DNA from 4 places in the Exiguobacterium sp. s145 genome. Region 4 is predicted to be linked to each of the others. Evidence: riboswitches for the same ligand, from Rfam matches in the RefSeq annotation. Region 4 holds a riboswitch; each other region holds the start of a gene.

Region 1 (4,334 bases), on a different contig from region 4:
ATCAACGGATTGCGCTGTATATCGGCGTTCCGTTCTTCGTCTTGACGTGGGCCTCTTACCATCTGTTTGTCAAAGGAAAACATATTGCGGCTCAAACCGAACGTCAGGCAGCCAGCTCGACATTGGAATCTTAAAAACAAAACTACAAAAAAACGTGATCGACTTTTAGGATATCCTAAAGCCGATCACGTTTTTTAGTGGTCTAACAAACTTCGTAAAGCAATCACTTCACCGGTATGCACCGTCACGTTCGCCACTCCGTGCTGTGTCCATTCATTGCTGACGGTCAATGATCCGCCGACCGGCACGTCATGATTCGTCAACAGATACTTGACCCCGCGGAGGGTCAGACGTGTCGGAACGAGCGGGATGAAAGAGAGATAGTGAAATCCATCTGCCTCGATCTCATACGTCCCCGGCTGTAAGAAACGAACCTCTTCCCGCTTCGTCATCAAGCGAACTGCCGGAAATTGTTTTAGCAAATAGACGTTTTGAAGCGTCATATCAAGTCGTCCTCCGGTCGCACCGAATATGAACACTTCTGTTGCTTCATACTGTTGACTGACATGGCGTAAAGCCAGTTCCAAGTCGGTCTCATCCTTTTCAGCCGGGTGGATGATCGCTCCTTCCGGTTTGTATCCGAGCGAATCAAAGTCACCAATCGCCAAGTCAAAAGCGAGACCTTGCTGTGCCAATTCGGTGACACCTCCGTCAACGGCGATGACAACCGTCTTCTCATCCAGAAACGGTTTCAGGGACGGGATGTCTTCTGTCGGACCGGCCGCTACAATCACGACCCGCATCAGACACCTCGTGCCGAGTAACGAAGAAGTCGGGGCGCTGTCGTAAACAGAAGTCCTGCGACAATACCACATAATAGGTACGATGGAACCATATACGTCGCGTTATAGATCAACGAGTACGAAACGACCGGACCTTCCGCATATTCAGCGAAGAAGACGATTCCGCTGATGACGTGACAGACATAACGTAAACCTGCACCAAGCAATGTCGCGCCTAGTACAATTGCCATCAAACGGCCATTCTTCCCGGCTGCTGCTGCTTTTTTGACTTGCCGTGCGAATAGTCCGCTCAGTCCGACGACTCCAAACGCAATCGTATAATCGAGTAACGGCTGAACGACTGTCAGAATTTGCGGAGCGAACATCAGTTGAATCGTTCCGACGAGCGCTCCCGTCACGACCCCACCGATGACACCATGACGAAAGGCCATGACGAAGATTGGCAGCATCGCCAAACTGACCGAACCCCCTTGCGGCATTTTAAACGGGATTAATAAATCGAACACCACACCAAGACTTGCAAAGATTGCAATTTCCATTAACATTTGTAGCCGTTTCATCCTTTTTTCCTCCTAAAAATAAAATCGCAGGACGGCAAAAAGGCAGTACGACGAACGCCGTACTGCCTGCGTGCGCCACATCCCTACGTCCGTCTGAACGGAACAGGTTCGAAGGGTTAAAGTCCAATCACTTCTCTCAGCCGCTTGACGCGACACCCCTTGCGGTCTTCATTCAATTTTGATTCTGCTCTTATTATACGTGAGCGGCATTCCGAATACTAGTGATTGCTTCTGAATAATCCGGTGCATTGTAGATGGCGGAACCTGCAACAAGTACGTTTGCCCCATTCTCAATACATAATTTCGCTGTTTCCGCATTGACTCCGCCATCGATTTCAATCTCAAACGATAGATCGTGTTCCGCTTTCATTGCAGCCAGTTGATTTAATTTCTTCATGACACCCGGAATGAACGCTTGTCCGCCGAATCCCGGATTGACTGTCATCAATAAGACCATGTCCACATCCTCGAGCACGTGTTCGATCGTCGACAGCGGCGTATGCGGATTGAGCACGACACCCGCTTTCGCACCGGCTGCTTTGATCTGTTGCAGGACACGGTGGACGTGATTCGTCGCCTCGACGTGGAACGTCACGATATCAGCCCCTGCTGCAACGAAGGCTTCGACAAAGTTTTCCGGACGATCAATCATGAGATGGACGTCGAGAACCATATCTGTTTTTTGACGTAAACTGCTTAAGACAGGAAGTCCGAATGAGATGTTCGGAACAAATTGACCGTCCATGACATCGAAATGGATATAATCGGCACCTGCTGCTTCTACGGCTTTGACATCCCGCTCTAAATTTGCAAAATCTGCTGATAAGATTGATGGTGCGATTTTAATCATCTTAATACCTCCGCGTCCGATTCTTGATTTCCTCTACAAACATACCATAATTCGTATACCGGGAAGCCATGATTTCCTGGGCCTCGACGGCTTGTTTAACGGCACAACCAGGCTCATTCAAATGCAGACAGCCACGGTACTTGCATTCGTCCTGTAAAGCAACAAATTCAGGGAAACACCACCGTAACTCCTCGAGTTCCATTTCGTGCGGAAAATCAAGATTCGAGAATCCCGGGGTATCTGCAATCAATCCTTCGCCAAGCGGGATCAATGTCACATGACGGGTCGTATGGCGTCCACGACCAAGCGCCTTCGAAATATGACTCGTTTCGAGTGCCAACGAAGGTTCCAAGGCATTCAACAACGAACTTTTCCCTACACCGGATTGTCCGGCCAGCACACTCGTTTTATCTTTTAACAACGGACGGACGGATTCGACTCCGGCCAATGTCTCACTTGACGTTTCGATGACGTGATATCCAATGGTCCGGTAAGCGGAAATTGCTTCCAATACCCCTTGTTCGGCTTCACCTTGTAACAAGTCCATCTTCGTCAAGATGATGATCGGTTGAATTTCCTTTGCTTCAATCAACACTAAAAACCGGTCCAACAGATGGGCAGAAAAATCAGGTTCTGCTGCCGATACGACCAACAACGCTTGATCGATATTGGCAACTGGCGGGCGGACCAGGAAATTTTGACGGTCCTTTACTTCCAGGATATATCCGGTCTCACTTTCGATGTGTAACACGACCTCATCGCCGACGACAGGGCTGATGCCCCGTTTTCTGAAATTACCGCGTGCCCGTGAACGGATTTCACCTTGAGGCGTCATGACATCATAAAATCCACCCTGTAAACGGATAATCGTTCCATCCCGATTGTCTTCAATTCGATTTTCTGCCATCCTATGCCCTCCTTTGTCAGGATTAACGTCCTGCTCGTTATTCTTGTGATTTTGCCTGATTGTACGTAATCGTCTTCGCCCGGTACACTTCGTCATCTTTATAAATCGTAATCTTGCCTTCTTCTCCCGGATCAATCGTCAAGGGAACATCAAATGTTTCATCCTGATCAATCGATTCTTCGATGACGGTTCGTTTTCCTTTGGCATCTTCCGTCTCAATCCGGACGAGTTGACGTGGAGCAGGCTCCCCGTCTTCACTAACGCCATCATAGGCTACTTTCTCGGGGAACGTCGCCGTGATGGTCTTTTCTTCCTCTCCGCGAGAAATAAAGACCGTGACCGAATCGTTTGGTTCGACCTGCGCACCGGCTTGCGGATATTGACGAATGACCTGATCGAGCGCGACCTCACTTGAGAACTCCTGTTCAAACGTTCCGTCCAGTCCCATCTCATCCAAATAAGCTTTTGCTTCAGCACTCGATAAGTCGGTCAAATCTTTCAGAACGAATACGGGGGATCCGTTTGAGACCGTGATGGTAATCATCTGTTCTTTCGCGATGACTTCCGTTCCAGCTGAAATCGACTGCCGGATGACATTTCCACGTTTGATGTCTTCCGATTCTTCCCGTTCGACATCCACTTTTTCAAAACCGCTGTCCTTTAAGATGGCGATCGCTTTTTTCTCTGTCTCATCTGAGACGTCCGGCACCTCGACCGGATCGCTTCCTGTCGAAACGATCAAATCCACCGTCGATCCTTTTTTAACCGTCGCCTGTTCACGCGGTGACTGACTGATGACGAACCCTTCTTCCACCGTATCACTTGAGCGTTCGGTCGATTCCACGACGAATCCCATTTTTTCAAGCTTCGTTTCCGCCTCGTCGGCATCCTTGCCTGTTACATCCGGTACGACGACCTTCGGGTCAGGCCACATGGCAAAAGTCGTTGCGGCTCCGCCCATTATGAATAACAACAATAAGATGATCCACCACGCACGTTTCTTTTTCTTTTCTGGTTTCGGCATGACGGTAGCGACCTTCGGAACCGGTGCTGTGTGTTCAATGTCGGCTGTTGGCAGGGACACAGGGCTGAGCACCATCGTCTTTTCCATCAAATCGTCCCCGCGAATGCCTTCATTGGCCCGTTCAGCTGACATCGCGGTCACCATGTCTTCTTTGAAGGCAGCAACCGTTTGTTGCCGATCATGCGGCGCT
Region 2 (4,334 bases), on a different contig from region 4:
ATCGGTTTTACCTTGATTCGGCGGAGATCATTTGATTTCAGACGCGGAGCGCTGATCGTCGCGTGTATGAGTGAAGTCGCCTGCAGTTTTTCCGTGAGCAAGTCTTTTAATTGATGTAGTTCCACGTATCGTCCCGTCCTTTTTTGTTTGGTCTTTCGAAACTGTAGCAAATTCATCCGTGTTCGACAAGCAAGTCAGCTTTCTTTTCAGTCGTCATACTTAATTTAAGGAGGAACACAACATGTTTAAAAAAATCCTTTCCCAAATCGGTATCGGTGCCGCAACGGTCGACACACGCCTCGAGCAAGAACACTGTGAACCCGGCGGTACGATTCAAGGAGTCGTCCATATCAAAGGCGGTAACGTCAATCAGGAAATCGCACGGATTTATCTCGCCTTCAACACCCAGTACAAACAGGAAGTTGGGGACAGCAAGACATTCACGACATTCACACTGGATCGGTTTGTGTTAAATGAAGCACCGTTTACGATCGAAGCCGGTGTCGAACGCGAAATTCCGTTCACGCTGCAGGTTCCTTTTAATACCCCCCTCTCCGTCAGTCAATCGAAATCCTGGATTGAGACCGGTCTTGATATCGCGCAAGCAGTCGATCCGTCCGATCATGATGCGGTCGTCGTCAAGGCAAACGACTATCAATCCGTCATTCTGGAAGCGATGGAAGATCTCGGATTCCGTTTGAAGAAAGCAGATACAGAAAAATTACCGGGCCGCTTCCGAAAAGATTTACCGATCGCGCAGGAACTCGAATATTCTGCCCGCGGCACGCATTATGCGCATAAACTGGATGAAATCGAAGTCATCTTGCTGCAGGACCGGTCCGGAATCGATATCGTTCTTCAAATCGACCGTCGTGCCCACAGCCTCGGCTCTTTGTTCAGCGAAATGGCGGGTACGGACGAAACGATGACGAAACTTTCATTATCCAATCAGGAGTTAACCAATCCGTCGCTGGTGAAACAACGCCTCGCAGATTTGATTGAACACCACAGCTGATTTATCTTTTCTATATAAAACACCGGATCCGCCAACAAGCGAATCCGGTGTTTTACGTTGTCTTGTCTTATTTCAATGATGTCGTTGTAATAATCTGTGCCAGGCTTTTTTCAAATGTCTCTTCCGTCCAGCCCATTTCCCAAAACATCAATTCGTAATAACAGCTTCTGACGAAATGCTGCTTCATCCGGGTGCGTTCTTGATCACTTGCTTGCGCTGCCAGCTCATTCAAACGCTCGATCTGTTCAAAGACTACCCGCTCGAACCAGTCCGAACTGTATGTCGCAATCCATTGTTGATAAATCGGTGAAGCCGGTACAGCGCTCTGTAACTGTTGTCCGATTTCATAATAGAGCCAGTAACACGGTAAGATGGCAGCAATTGTCTCCCCGAGCGTCCCTTCGCTCGCATGGTGCATATGTGAAATATAGGCGTATGCGGTCGGAGCCGGCTCAAACCGGGCTAATGTTTCGTCCGAAATCCCAAGCGGTTTAAAAAACGACTGGTGCAGACTCAGTTCTGCGGCATAGGTCGATGTCGCATGTTCCGCGAGCTCTGCAATCGTCACGAAATCCTGTGCCTTGGACGCGGCACGGGCCTGAATTTTCGCGAAATGTTTTAAGTAATAGGCGTCTTGGAGTACGTAATGTCGGAATTTCTTCTCCGGCAATGTCCCGTCTGCAAGACCGGTCACGAACGGATGCGTAAAACTGCTGTCCCAATACTGTCCTGCCGCTTGCCGGATTTCTTCACTGAATTTCATATTTCTTCCTCCTTTTTTCATCAAAAAAACGCCACACCTGATGTCAGGTATGACGTGAAAAGACCAGAAAAAGAGGATCTGTCACGCCACTTCCCTCCGTAAGTCCAAACTTAATCAGGTTCAAAGGGTCCGCACGTCTCCGTCGTCTCAGTCAGCCTACTGACTCCCCTAGTGGTCGCTATTTGATTTGTTTCAAGTGTAACATGATTTCATTCAATTCTGAACCTGCTCCCCTTCTTTCCATTGTTTTTCTGTACAATGAACATGACGGAAGGTCGATGTCGGCTCGTCCTTGAGACCGATTCTCTTCCGTCACCGGTCGATTAGACTGAAATTAGTACCTGATACTTAACTTACGGAGGAATCTGACAATGAATAAAACCATCACATGGACTGCTTCGGCATTACTTGCCACGACGTTATTACTGCCTACTGCCGCATCTGCCGAACAGGTCGTCGACAAAACGATCATCACACTCGGTGAATCGCTCGGAGCAAAGGATAAAGCATGGGTGTTGTCCCGCCTCAATGCACCGGAAGGCATCACTCCGATCATCGCGACGTCTGCCGATGAGGAAAAATATCTCGGAAAAAACATTCCCCAGTCCCAACGCGGCGGCAATATGTATTCTTCCGCCAAGATCGAATTGGCTGAAAAAGGCGACGGTCTGTCCGTCGCAACCGAAAATATCACGTGGGTCACAAAAGACATGTATTTGAATGCGCTGGTCACGGCCGGTGTGACCGATGCCGACATTACGATTACTTCCCCTTATAAAGTAACCGGTACATCTGCCTTGACTGGTATCATGAAAGCCTATGATCAAACGTCAAGTGAGACCGGTATCAAACTGACGGATGAACGGAAAGATTTAGCCCAACAAGAATTATCGGTCACATCAGATGTCGGAAAAACCGTCGGGACGGATAAAGTCGCCGACTTGATGAACGAAATCAAAGCCGAAATCGCGAAGCAAAAACCGGAGACGAAAGTCGAAATCGAGAATGTCATCGTCCAAGTCATTCAAAACAATAATATCAATCTGTCCGATGCCCAAATGGAGCGCTTGACCGGTCTGTTTAACCAAATGGAAAAAGCTGATCTTAACTGGGGACAGATTGAGACGGGACTGAAGGATGCCGGACAAAACATCCAGTCCTTTGCGACATCGGAAGAAACAAAAGGATTTTTTGCCAAACTGTTTGACGGTTTAAGTGCCTTCTTTAATTCCATCGCCGGTTTATTTAAATAATCTGCTCTTCCTTTCATTCCCGGTGGCATGGTAAAATAGAGTCATCGAATGAGAAAAGGTGGTGTGGAAAGATGGGTTTTGCTGCGTGTAAGCATTGGTTGATGGAACAACTGTATCTGTTGCGCGCGATTTTTCATGGAATGGCGTTCTAAGGGACTAGTCTGTCCTTTTTTGAAGAACTCTATACTTGAAAAATAAAGCAAAGCGCATCTTCCACTGGTGAAGGAGAGTGCTGTTTGCGCTCTCCTTTTTTTGATGCGTCAGAGAGGAAAATTCATATGATGATCTGCGACATCCAACACCTGTCCAAACAATTCGGAGGCGACGATATTTTAACGGATGTGTCCCTCTTTATCCAGTCACATGACCGCATCGGCTTGATCGGACGTAACGGGAGCGGGAAAACGACTTTCCTGCGTTTACTGGCCCGGCTTGATTCACCTGACACCGGAACCATCTACCAAAAAAGCGGGCTATCCATCGGTTATTTGGAACAATTGCCGGTATTCGATCCCCACATGACCGGTCTTGACGTCCTCTGGACCGCGTTCGCCCCGCTGCTCGACTTACGGCAATCGTTGCACCGGCTCGAACAAGAGATGGCAACGAAAACCGATCAACTCGAGTCACTGCTTGCCCAGTACACGAAGGTGACCGAAGCATTCGAGCGGCAAGGCGGCTATTTACTGGAGTCTAAAGTCGACCGGATGATTAACGGTTTACGGCTTCATCCGTTACTTGATCGTCCGTTCGATCAGCTCAGCGGCGGTGAACAAACAAAAATCTGTCTCGGACGGATGCTGTTAAGTGAACCTGACTTGTTGATTCTTGACGAACCGACTAACCATCTCGATCTGGACGCCGTCGAATGGCTCGAGTCATTTTTAGCACACTATGCCGGCGCCGTCTTACTCGTGTCTCACGACCGCGTCTTTCTTGATACGGTCGTGACGAGCATCGCCGAACTCGAAGATGGTGAAGTCCGGCTCTACCATGGAAACTATACGTACTACATGACGGAAAAAGAACGTCTTTTACTTGAACAATTCCATGCCTATCAGGAACAGCAAAAAAAGATCAAGCAAATGAAGGACGCGATCCGCCGTCTCCGGCAGTGGGCCAATGAAGCTTCTCCCCCAAGCGAAAAGCTGTTCCGGAAGGCAAAATCAATGGAACGTGCGCTGGATCGAATCGAACGGATCAAACGTCCGAAGCTTGAGGCCGAGACACCGGATCTTACGTTTACGGCACAAGGTAAAACAAGCCGGACGGTCTATCGTCTGGAGGACGTCGGCGTTTCCTT
Region 3 (4,334 bases), on a different contig from region 4:
AGACATGGTGATCGTCCAACGAGTAGTAGACGACCTTACCTTCTTTTCTATATTTCACCAAACCTTGTTTCAGCAAGGTGCGGAGATGGTGAGAAGCTGTTGCAATCGAGCAATCTACCGAAGCCGAGACATCACAGACGCAAAGTTCCTCTTCTACCGTTAAGGCGTAAGCAATCCGCAGACGCGTGGCATCTGACAGGACTTTGAATAACTTTCCGATATCTGTCGTCGGAATCGTATCGACGACTTGCTCAATCTCTTGCGCACGTACCTGATCAATCGCAATCGTTTCACAACGTGGTGCATCCACAGTCATCACCTCTTTCCCTTTAATTCCACCATCGTTTCAAATGAATTGCAAGGAAATCACTCCAAGACTCCAACGACTGACTCCTTTAAATCCGGTAACTGAACATCGAAAAACAAAACAGGTCTGCTTCCCGTTCATCCAAAGCGGAAAGCAGACCTGTTCATTTGTCACGGTTTCGTCTTGAGACGGCATAAAAGAACCAACCGCCCAAAAAATTTCCGATATCCCATACGATACGATTGGAATCGACGGCACGTACACCGATATCAATCACACCTGTACTTTTCAAACGCTCCTGGTAACGTTTCCGTAAAAAACGGGGTAACGGAAGCGGCAGCAGCATCCGGTAAAAAATGTCCAGATGTGTGTGTCCCCAGATTTCCGTTGCGATGGAACTCGTTTGAATGAGTAAGGAACGTTTATACTGTTGCTGGTATTTATTCTTTAATAAGACCGCCAGTTGATAGGAATAACGATTCGGGAAAGGAAATAGAGCTGCCCCTAAATGATATTTCCCGCGATTTTCGACTCGAATGATTTGCGGTTCGATTTTATATCGAATCCATCGTCCTCGAAATCGAACAGACTGCCATTTCACGACCATCACCTCTAGAAGGATTATACCCTGTCTGAAACGCTCTGACGCACTTGTTCGACGGTCTGTTTAAACTTTTTCGTCGTTCGTTCAATTTCCGGATTGGCAAACAAAGCGGACACCACGGCATATCCATCTACGAGAGAATCAAGTAACGATACATTTGTTTCGCTAATTCCACCGATGCCTACTAACGGGATGCGAACGGCTTTCCTGATTTGCTCTAATGTCACACGTGACATGAATGTCGCATCTTGTTTCGTCGCCGTCGGAAAAAGTGACCCGACTCCTAAATAATCTGCACCGTCCTGCTCTGCTGCCACAGCCTGTTCGACCGTTGAAACGGAAACACCGATCGTCGCCGTCGGTAACAATCGACGTGCTTCCGTTAAAGGAATATCATCTTGACCGATATGCAGGCCCGCTTCGACTAATAAAGCGATATCGATCCGGTCATTGATAATCAACGGAATATTATAACTGGCAGTCAGATCCTTCAGTACAACGGCTGATTCGAGAAAATTCTTACCCGACATCTCTTTTTCCCGTAATTGAACAATCGTTGCACCGCCCTTAATCGTTGCTTCGACAGCATCCTCCAAGGGAAGATGCGGGTGCAGACGTCTATCCGTCACTGCATAAATCAAGTATTCACTGTCCATTCATCTGCACCTCCGGCAAACTTTCCTCTGTCATCAGACTGACCGCATCAAACAATCCGGTCCGAAAACTGCCGATACCAGGACGATTTCCGGCCGTTTCCCCTGCTTTTCCCATGGCGTACGTCCCAAATACAGCTGCGTCGAAATGATCGTATCCTGCTCCCAAAAAAGTCGCAATCAAGGAAGCGGTCATACATCCTGTTCCCGTCACTTGGCCGAGTCGTTTTGTTCCGACGTCCAAATGATGTTGACGGACTCCATCTGTCACAAAATCAACGGGTCCGGTGACGACGATGACTTGTTTCGTCTGGGAAGCGAAGGCGTGAACACTTTGAAGATCGAGTGATTCTCCTTCCGCCACATCGACCCCTTTCGTTCGAGCAGCCTGTCCAAGCAACGTTTTAATTTCCGAAGCATTTCCTTTGATGACCGTAAAGGTGATTTCCTCCATCAGTTGTTTCATAAAATCCGTTCTTAATGTCGTGGCTCCCGCGCCCACCGGATCCAAAATGACCGGTTTCCCCAGCCGGTTAGCCGTTTTCCCTGCTAGCAGCTGTGCTTTGCGCATGTCCGGATTGATGGTTCCTGTATTAATCACGACGGCGTCTGAAAGACCAACCATCTCTTCGACTTCGAGCAGGTCCTCTGCCATGACAGGAGATCCTCCAAGCGCAAGTGTCATATTAGCACAATCATTGATCGTGACGGTATTCGTTAAATGATGAATTAATGGTTTTTTATCATGGATGCGTCGTAGCATGTGTATCCCTCCAAAGTTCATGAAAATGATGTGTCGGTCCAATTCCGTGTCCAAGAGCAAAACCGTGACGAATCGCTTCGGTCACATAACGTTTCGCATAACGGACGCTGTCTTCCAGTGAATGACCAAGAGCCAGGTTGGCAGCGATAGCAGCGGACAACGTACAGCCTGTCCCGTGCGTATGACGGGACTCAATCCGTTCTTGTTCAAAGACAACATACCGTTCGTCCGTATATAAAAGATCAGTGGCGTCTTGCCCTTCCAAATGCCCGCCCTTGAGCAACACAGCTCCTGTTTGTCGTTCAATCAGCTTGACCGCTGCTTGCTTCATATCAGCAAGTGAATGGACGGTTCCACCGATCATCCGCTCGATTTCAGGAATATTCGGTGTCACAAGGGTCGCAAGTGGTAACAGCTGTTCGAGCAATGCCTGTTCCGCATTCGGTTGTAACAAAGCATGGCCACCTTTTGCGACCATGACCGGATCAAGAACAATCGGCAGAGGATACTTTTCCAGTTGTCGGGCAATCACTTGAATCGTTTCCTGATTAGAAACCATTCCAATCTTGACGGCATCGACACGGATATCTGAAAAAATCGAGGTTAACTGTGCCTCCACAAGTTCGGGAGAGACGTCTTCAACCGCTTGAACACCCAATGTATTTTGTGCCGTAATCGCCGTGATGACACTCATGCCATATACACCAAGTGCTGAAAATGTTTTTAAATCCGCCTGAATTCCCGCTCCGCCACCGGAGTCGGATCCGGCGATCGTTAATACGTGTTTCATTCCAATTCCTCACTTTCCCGTGAGCAAATAAGGAGAAAACGGACAACAAAAAGCGCCGTCCGCTGTAAAAAAGCAGACGACGCCATGAATAACCAGGTTCACCGGTTAAAGTAATCATGTCTTCGATCTCAACTTTCCTACGCTGGTATTATCCAGTTCAGGTGACAGGGTCGAAAACAGAATGGTTTTCCTCTCAGCCGGACTCCTCCAGCTCCCCTAGTTGCTCGTAATTTAAATTCTTTTTCACTGTATCACAGCACCATCAAAAAAACGAGCCGAAGCTCGTTTTTACAAGTATCCAAGTGGATTAACCGTGTTAGCAGGTCCTGACGCGCTATATTGATATCCACCAATATGCAGTTCAAAGTGCAAATGCGGTCCTGTCGAATTACCCGTACTCCCAAGAGTACCAAGCCTTTGACCTTGAGTGACCGTTTGACCTGCTGAAACCGATAACGAATTCATATGACCGTACACCGTTGTATACACTTGACCGTCAAGGAAATGGGAAATCATGACGTGATTCCCGTAAGGTCCGCCGCTTCAGGCCGTAATGACTGTTCCGGAAGCCGCCGCACGAATTGGCGATCCGACAGGTCCGCTGAAATCGACACCGTTATGGAAAGTATAACCGTTCGCTCCACTGGCCGGTCCGAATCCTTGTGAGACACCACCCGAAGCCGGACGAACAAACTTCGCCGATCCGGTCGGTCCACTGCTGACAGGAGTCGGAACAACCGTTGATTCACTTGATTCAGGCTTTGATTTTGCTGCTTCTTTTGCTGCTTTTGCTGCTTTTTCCGCTGCTGCCTTTTCGGCCGCCGCTTTTTCTGCGGCGGCTTTCGCTGCTGCTTTTGCTGCCGCAATCGCTCTTTCTTGAGCTTCTAAAGTCGCCTGTAATTCTTTGGCACTCAACAGTTTTGTCGTAAACTTCGTCTTCCCTTTACGTAATTTTTTCAGGGTTGCGCTCCGTTCTTTCATCTGTTGTTTTAATTGTTTCTTTTGAATGAGCAATGATTTTTTTTCTTGAACACGCTCTTCTTTTTTAGTGATGAGGTTCTTTTTCATTTCCGCCAGCTTTTCCTGTGTTTCCAAATAAGCAGAAATCATTTTATCATCTTGTTCGGCGATTTTTTTACCGGCCATGACACGGCTGAATAAATCCCCCAGGTCTTTCGAACCAAAAATGACTTCTTCCCATTTGATCGAATTACCGT
Region 4 (4,334 bases):
ACCTGTTCATTAAATAGTGTCCGGTCGAGCCATCCGGTCATGAGGCGCACGGACAGGCATTCCCCCTTGACCGGACATGTATCGATTGTGATGCCGATCGAACGTAACACGGCTTCCGATCCACGACCACTGGCGACAATGATTTGTCTGCCTGTCCGCAGACCCCGGTTCGTCTCGGCGCCGATGATCCGCTGTTTGTCCCGAACGAGCTGCGAAACAGATGTGTCTTCTTCAATGACTCCGCCCCGTCGTTCGATCGCGCTCCGTAAAGCCTGCGTCACTAATCGGGAATCGATTTGTCCAACTTGTTCGAACGTCAAGAATTGATTTCCTCGATGCAGGCAAAACGGCTGTTCCAGATAACCGCTCCCGAGACCGGTCTCGTCCAACAATTGCCGGACCAGCTCCGGATACAACGTCCGGCTCAGCGCCGCCAGTTCGTGTAACGGTTCCGGCAGTTCTTCGTCTGTCGCAAGCATCCCTGCCGCTGCCCGTGTCGTCCCTTGTCCGGCTGTCGACTGGTCAAGTAAACGGACAGTTTGTCCGCGTTTAAGCAACTCATAGCCGAGCGTCAAACCGATCATGCCGGTCCCGATGATTAAGACATCCGGTCGTGTCATCGTTGCATCACCTCCCGGAACCGGTCAGCTGCTTTAAGCGAATTCGCTTGCCCGAGAATCCCCGACAAGACGGCAACGCCCAAACAACCGGTCGCAATGACCTCCTGAACGTTGCCCGGTTTGATGCCGCCGATCGCAATGACCGGAATCGAGACCTGCTCGACAATCTGTTTTAAGGCATGCAGTCCCCGCGGCGGTACACCGGGTTTTGATCCGGTTTCAAAAATGTGACCGTACATCACGTAATCCGCACCGGCTTGTTCTGCTGCTGCCGCTTCCGTCAGCGAATGGACCGATTGACCGATCCGCAGTTCCTTAAAACGGCTCCGGACACGATCGACCGGAATACTGCGTGTCGTCAGTTGAATCCCGATGCCGGTGACGAGAGCGACGTCAAGCCGGTCATGGACGATTAATCGTTCCGCCGGCACCCCGCGTTTCATTAAAAACTCAATACAGGTCACCAACTCCCGTGCGGACCAAAGCGGTTCCCGCAGATGAATCCGGTCGACACGCATCGCGAGTTCCGGTAATGTATGTTCCAGCGTTTCCCAGCCCTGTTGACCGGTTGTCATCAGATGTAACTGGCTCATCATTTCCCCCTTTCCACACGAAAAAGGACCACCCCATGAACTGATGGAGTGGTCCTACAAAAAAGGGCGACAGCCGTCGCATCCTCTATGAATGATCGGAATCCACTTCCCTCCGCTAGTACGAACTAGATCAGGTTCAAAGGGTCCGGATACTTCCGTCTCAGTCTGCTGCGAGACTCCCCTAGTGTAGATATTGATTTGTGTGGTACGCCTGTAGTTTACCACGGGTAGTCCGATTTGTTCTACCCTTGATTAATGTCGCATGTCCGCTTCGACCGCTTTGACCTGCTCGATCAAGCGTTGGTATTCGTCGACACGTTTCGTTTGCGACAAGTCATACGTTTGTTTTAAGCGTAAAACCCGGATGACCTTCTGATCGAGATCGGCTCTCGACAATTTATCTTGTTTGATCCGTGCCATGATTTCCTTGTGGACGGACGTATACGCACCCGGAGCCGAGAACATCGCCATGTCGGCACCGTTTTCAAGCGCAAGACTTGCGGCCTGGGCAAGACCGTACTGTTCCGTAATCGCTCCCATGACGAGATCATCCGTGATGATGACTCCGTCAAACTTCAGTTCATCCCGCAAGACGCCGGTCATGACCGGTTTTGACAATGAAGACGGACGGTTTTTGTCGAGGGCCGGGAACAGGATGTGCGCGACCATGACCATCTCGGCCCCCTCTTCAATCGCCCGCTTGAACGGGACCAGTTCCGTCTGTTCGAGTTCCGCTTTTGTCGCATCGACCCGCGGCAGACCGACATGGGAATCGACCGTCGTGTCACCGTGTCCCGGAAAATGTTTGACGACCGGAACGATGTCTTCTTTTTTCATTCCCTGCATCAACGGCACACCCAGCCGTGCGACCTGTTGCGGATCCGCACTGAGTGCCCGGTCGCCGATGATCGGATTCGCCGGATTACTGTTCACGTCAAGAACCGGGGCGAAGTCCATATTAAAGCCGTAAAAACGGGAAATCGAACCAAGTGTCTGTCCGACTTCCTTCATCAATGCTGGATCATTTTTTTGACCGAACGACAGACTCGGTGATAATTTGAGCTGTGCGTCCGGGACCCGACTGACGCGTCCGCCCTCTTCGTCAAAGCCGAGAAACGCTTTTGCATCAGCCGGTTGGGCTTCAGCAATCGCTGCCGTAAAGGTTTTCAGTTGATCGGTCGACGTGATGTTGCCGCCGAGTAACAGCACACCACCGAGTGCATGATCCTGCAACAGCGTTCGGTCGGCTTGTGTCAGAGCTGTTCCCGTCACACCGATATACAGCAACTGATCGACTTTTTCCGCCGTCGACATGTTCGAGACGGTTTCTTTAAGTTGTTTCTCTGCCCGCTCAGCAGCAGAAGGTCGATCCGGCTGCGGCGGCTTTGTTTTCTTCGCCGGCTTCGGTTGCGGTTCGACCGGTTGTGCCGGCTCGTCAGCACAACCGGCGAGGAGGACACTTGCCAACAGAACAGGAACCATCCGTTTCAAATCGGTTCCTCGTTCCGGACGCCGTTGATCGAGTAATAGACTTCAATTTCTGCGTTCAGCGATTGTGAGACCGAGCAGTATTTGTCTTTTGATAAGGCAATCGCCCGGCGGACTTTATCGTCCGGTAAATCACCTTCAAGCCGGTAATGAATTGAAATCGTCGTGAAACGCCGGGGATGATCATCCGCCCGTTCGCCTTCGATATCCATTTCAAATGACGTCAGCGTCAAACGCATCTTTTCTAAAATTGAGACGATATCGATGCCTGTACAACCGGCGACGGCGTGAAGAAGGAGCTCTGTCGGCCGGGGTGCTTGATTGTCTCCGCCGTTTTCTGGCGCGGCATCCATCGCTAAGTGATGTCCGGATTCGGTCTCCCCGCTAAAACCCATCTTGTGATTCCAAGTGACTGTTGCTTGCATCAAGATCACGTCCTTTTCTGATTTAAGTGATGTTTCCTACTCTGTTAGTATACCCGAATCTGTGACAGGTGAAATTGACTGTCTATTCACAATAATGCTTCTTTTTCTGTGTCAGGCAAATCCGGTTTCCGCCCTTGTTAAATCATGCTATTCTGATAAACGATAGTTTTTTTGCGCACAGGCGCCAGAAGTGGGGAATTATTTATGTCATCATCATCATCGACTCGTTTGAGTCAAGCCGACTGGCTGTTAATCGCGACGTTATCCATGTTGACGTTTGTCCTTGGAACAAGCGAATTCGTCATCGTCGGTATTTTATCTGAAATTGCGGACGGTCTGAACATCACGATTGCAAAAGCCGGGACACTCGTCTCCGCCTTTGCGATCGCCTTCGCCATCGGAACACCGATTACGATGTCCTTGACCGGACACCTCGAACGGCGGAAGTTAATGCTCAGTCTGATTTTCGTCTGGATCATTTTGAATATCTGCAGCGGGATCGCACCGAATTATGAACTGTTGCTGTTGTCACGAATCGTGACGGCTGTTCTGACGGGTGTCCTGATTTCACTGGCAATGGTCGTCGCAAGCGACAGTGTGCCGATCGCGAAACGCGGCGTCGCTGTCTCCTTCATCTTCGGTGGATTCACGATGGCAAACGTCCTCGGTGTGCCGATTGGCACATTCATCGGACAACATGCCGGTTACTCTGCCACGTTTTGGCTGACGAGCAGTCTTGGTGTCGTCGCTCTGCTTGCTGTTTTGAAAGTCGTTCCAGTCCAGCAATCGGAATCATCCGGTTCGATCCGCGAACAGCTCAGTTTACTCGCCAATCCACGGATCATGATCGCCTTTTTCATTCCCTCATTCGGATTCGGTGCGACATACGTCGTCTATACGTATCTCGTGCCCGTGCTTGAGTTGGAACTGAAATTGCCGTCAGCCTGGATCAGTCCGATTTTACTCGCTTACGGTGTCGTCTCGATCTTCAGTAACATCTTGGCCGGTAAAATCGCCAGTCGGAATCCGATCGGCCGTCTCCGGTTCGTCTTCATCGTTCAGGCGATCGTCCTCGCTGCTCTCTACGTGACGACAGCGTCGGTATCGCTTGGCCTGATCAACATTGCCTTGATGTCCTTGATGTCGATTTTATTGACGACGTCGACGCAAATTTATCTGATCGACCTGGCAGAAAAGTTTAATCCGGA

What was found. Region 4 has a riboswitch for thiamine pyrophosphate ahead of tenI (thiazole tautomerase TenI). Riboswitches for the same ligand answer to the same signal wherever they lie in the genome.
Region 1: it holds a riboswitch for thiamine pyrophosphate, as region 4 does, so the genes downstream of both, thiT (energy-coupled thiamine transporter ThiT) here and tenI (thiazole tautomerase TenI) in region 4, are expected to answer to the same signal.
Region 2: it holds a riboswitch for thiamine pyrophosphate, as region 4 does, so the genes downstream of both, tenA (thiaminase II) here and tenI (thiazole tautomerase TenI) in region 4, are expected to answer to the same signal.
Region 3: it holds a riboswitch for thiamine pyrophosphate, as region 4 does, so the genes downstream of both, thiD (bifunctional hydroxymethylpyrimidine kinase/phosphomethylpyrimidine kinase) here and tenI (thiazole tautomerase TenI) in region 4, are expected to answer to the same signal.

The regions. Positions count from the first base shown of each region.
Region 1 covers NZ_JACSMV010000001.1:321,269-325,602, reverse strand. Annotated here, with positions in the region: gene KNQ07_RS01610 (amino acid permease) at 1-134, shown strand, start outside; gene KNQ07_RS01605 (thiamine diphosphokinase) at 195-803, opposite strand; gene thiT (energy-coupled thiamine transporter ThiT) at 803-1,363, opposite strand; TPP riboswitch at 1,427-1,533, opposite strand; gene rpe (ribulose-phosphate 3-epimerase) at 1,557-2,213, opposite strand; gene rsgA (ribosome small subunit-dependent GTPase A) at 2,215-3,120, opposite strand; gene pknB (Stk1 family PASTA domain-containing Ser/Thr kinase) at 3,158-4,334, opposite strand, start outside.
Region 2 covers NZ_JACSMV010000008.1:43,915-48,248, forward strand. Annotated here, with positions in the region: gene KNQ07_RS08350 (class I SAM-dependent methyltransferase) at 1-125, opposite strand, end outside; gene KNQ07_RS08355 (sporulation protein) at 242-1,015, shown strand; gene tenA (thiaminase II) at 1,083-1,778, opposite strand; TPP riboswitch at 1,853-1,958, opposite strand; gene KNQ07_RS08365 (DUF1002 domain-containing protein) at 2,150-3,031, shown strand; gene abc-f (ribosomal protection-like ABC-F family protein) at 3,310-4,334, shown strand, end outside.
Region 3 covers NZ_JACSMV010000023.1:16,686-21,019, reverse strand. Annotated here, with positions in the region: gene KNQ07_RS13920 (ArsR/SmtB family transcription factor) at 1-310, opposite strand, end outside; gene KNQ07_RS13915 (hypothetical protein) at 471-914, opposite strand; gene thiE (thiamine phosphate synthase) at 929-1,567, opposite strand; gene thiM (hydroxyethylthiazole kinase) at 1,557-2,327, opposite strand; gene thiD (bifunctional hydroxymethylpyrimidine kinase/phosphomethylpyrimidine kinase) at 2,308-3,117, opposite strand; TPP riboswitch at 3,235-3,345, opposite strand; partial or broken gene KNQ07_RS16155 (M23 family metallopeptidase) at 3,406-3,639, opposite strand; gene KNQ07_RS13895 (murein hydrolase activator EnvC family protein) at 3,661-4,334, opposite strand, start outside.
Region 4 covers NZ_JACSMV010000002.1:325,783-330,116, forward strand. Annotated here, with positions in the region: gene KNQ07_RS04775 (NAD(P)/FAD-dependent oxidoreductase) at 1-620, opposite strand, end outside; gene tenI (thiazole tautomerase TenI) at 617-1,213, opposite strand; TPP riboswitch at 1,304-1,406, opposite strand; gene nagZ (beta-N-acetylhexosaminidase) at 1,466-2,695, opposite strand; gene KNQ07_RS04790 (OsmC family protein) at 2,701-3,126, opposite strand; gene KNQ07_RS04795 (MFS transporter) at 3,331-4,334, shown strand, end outside.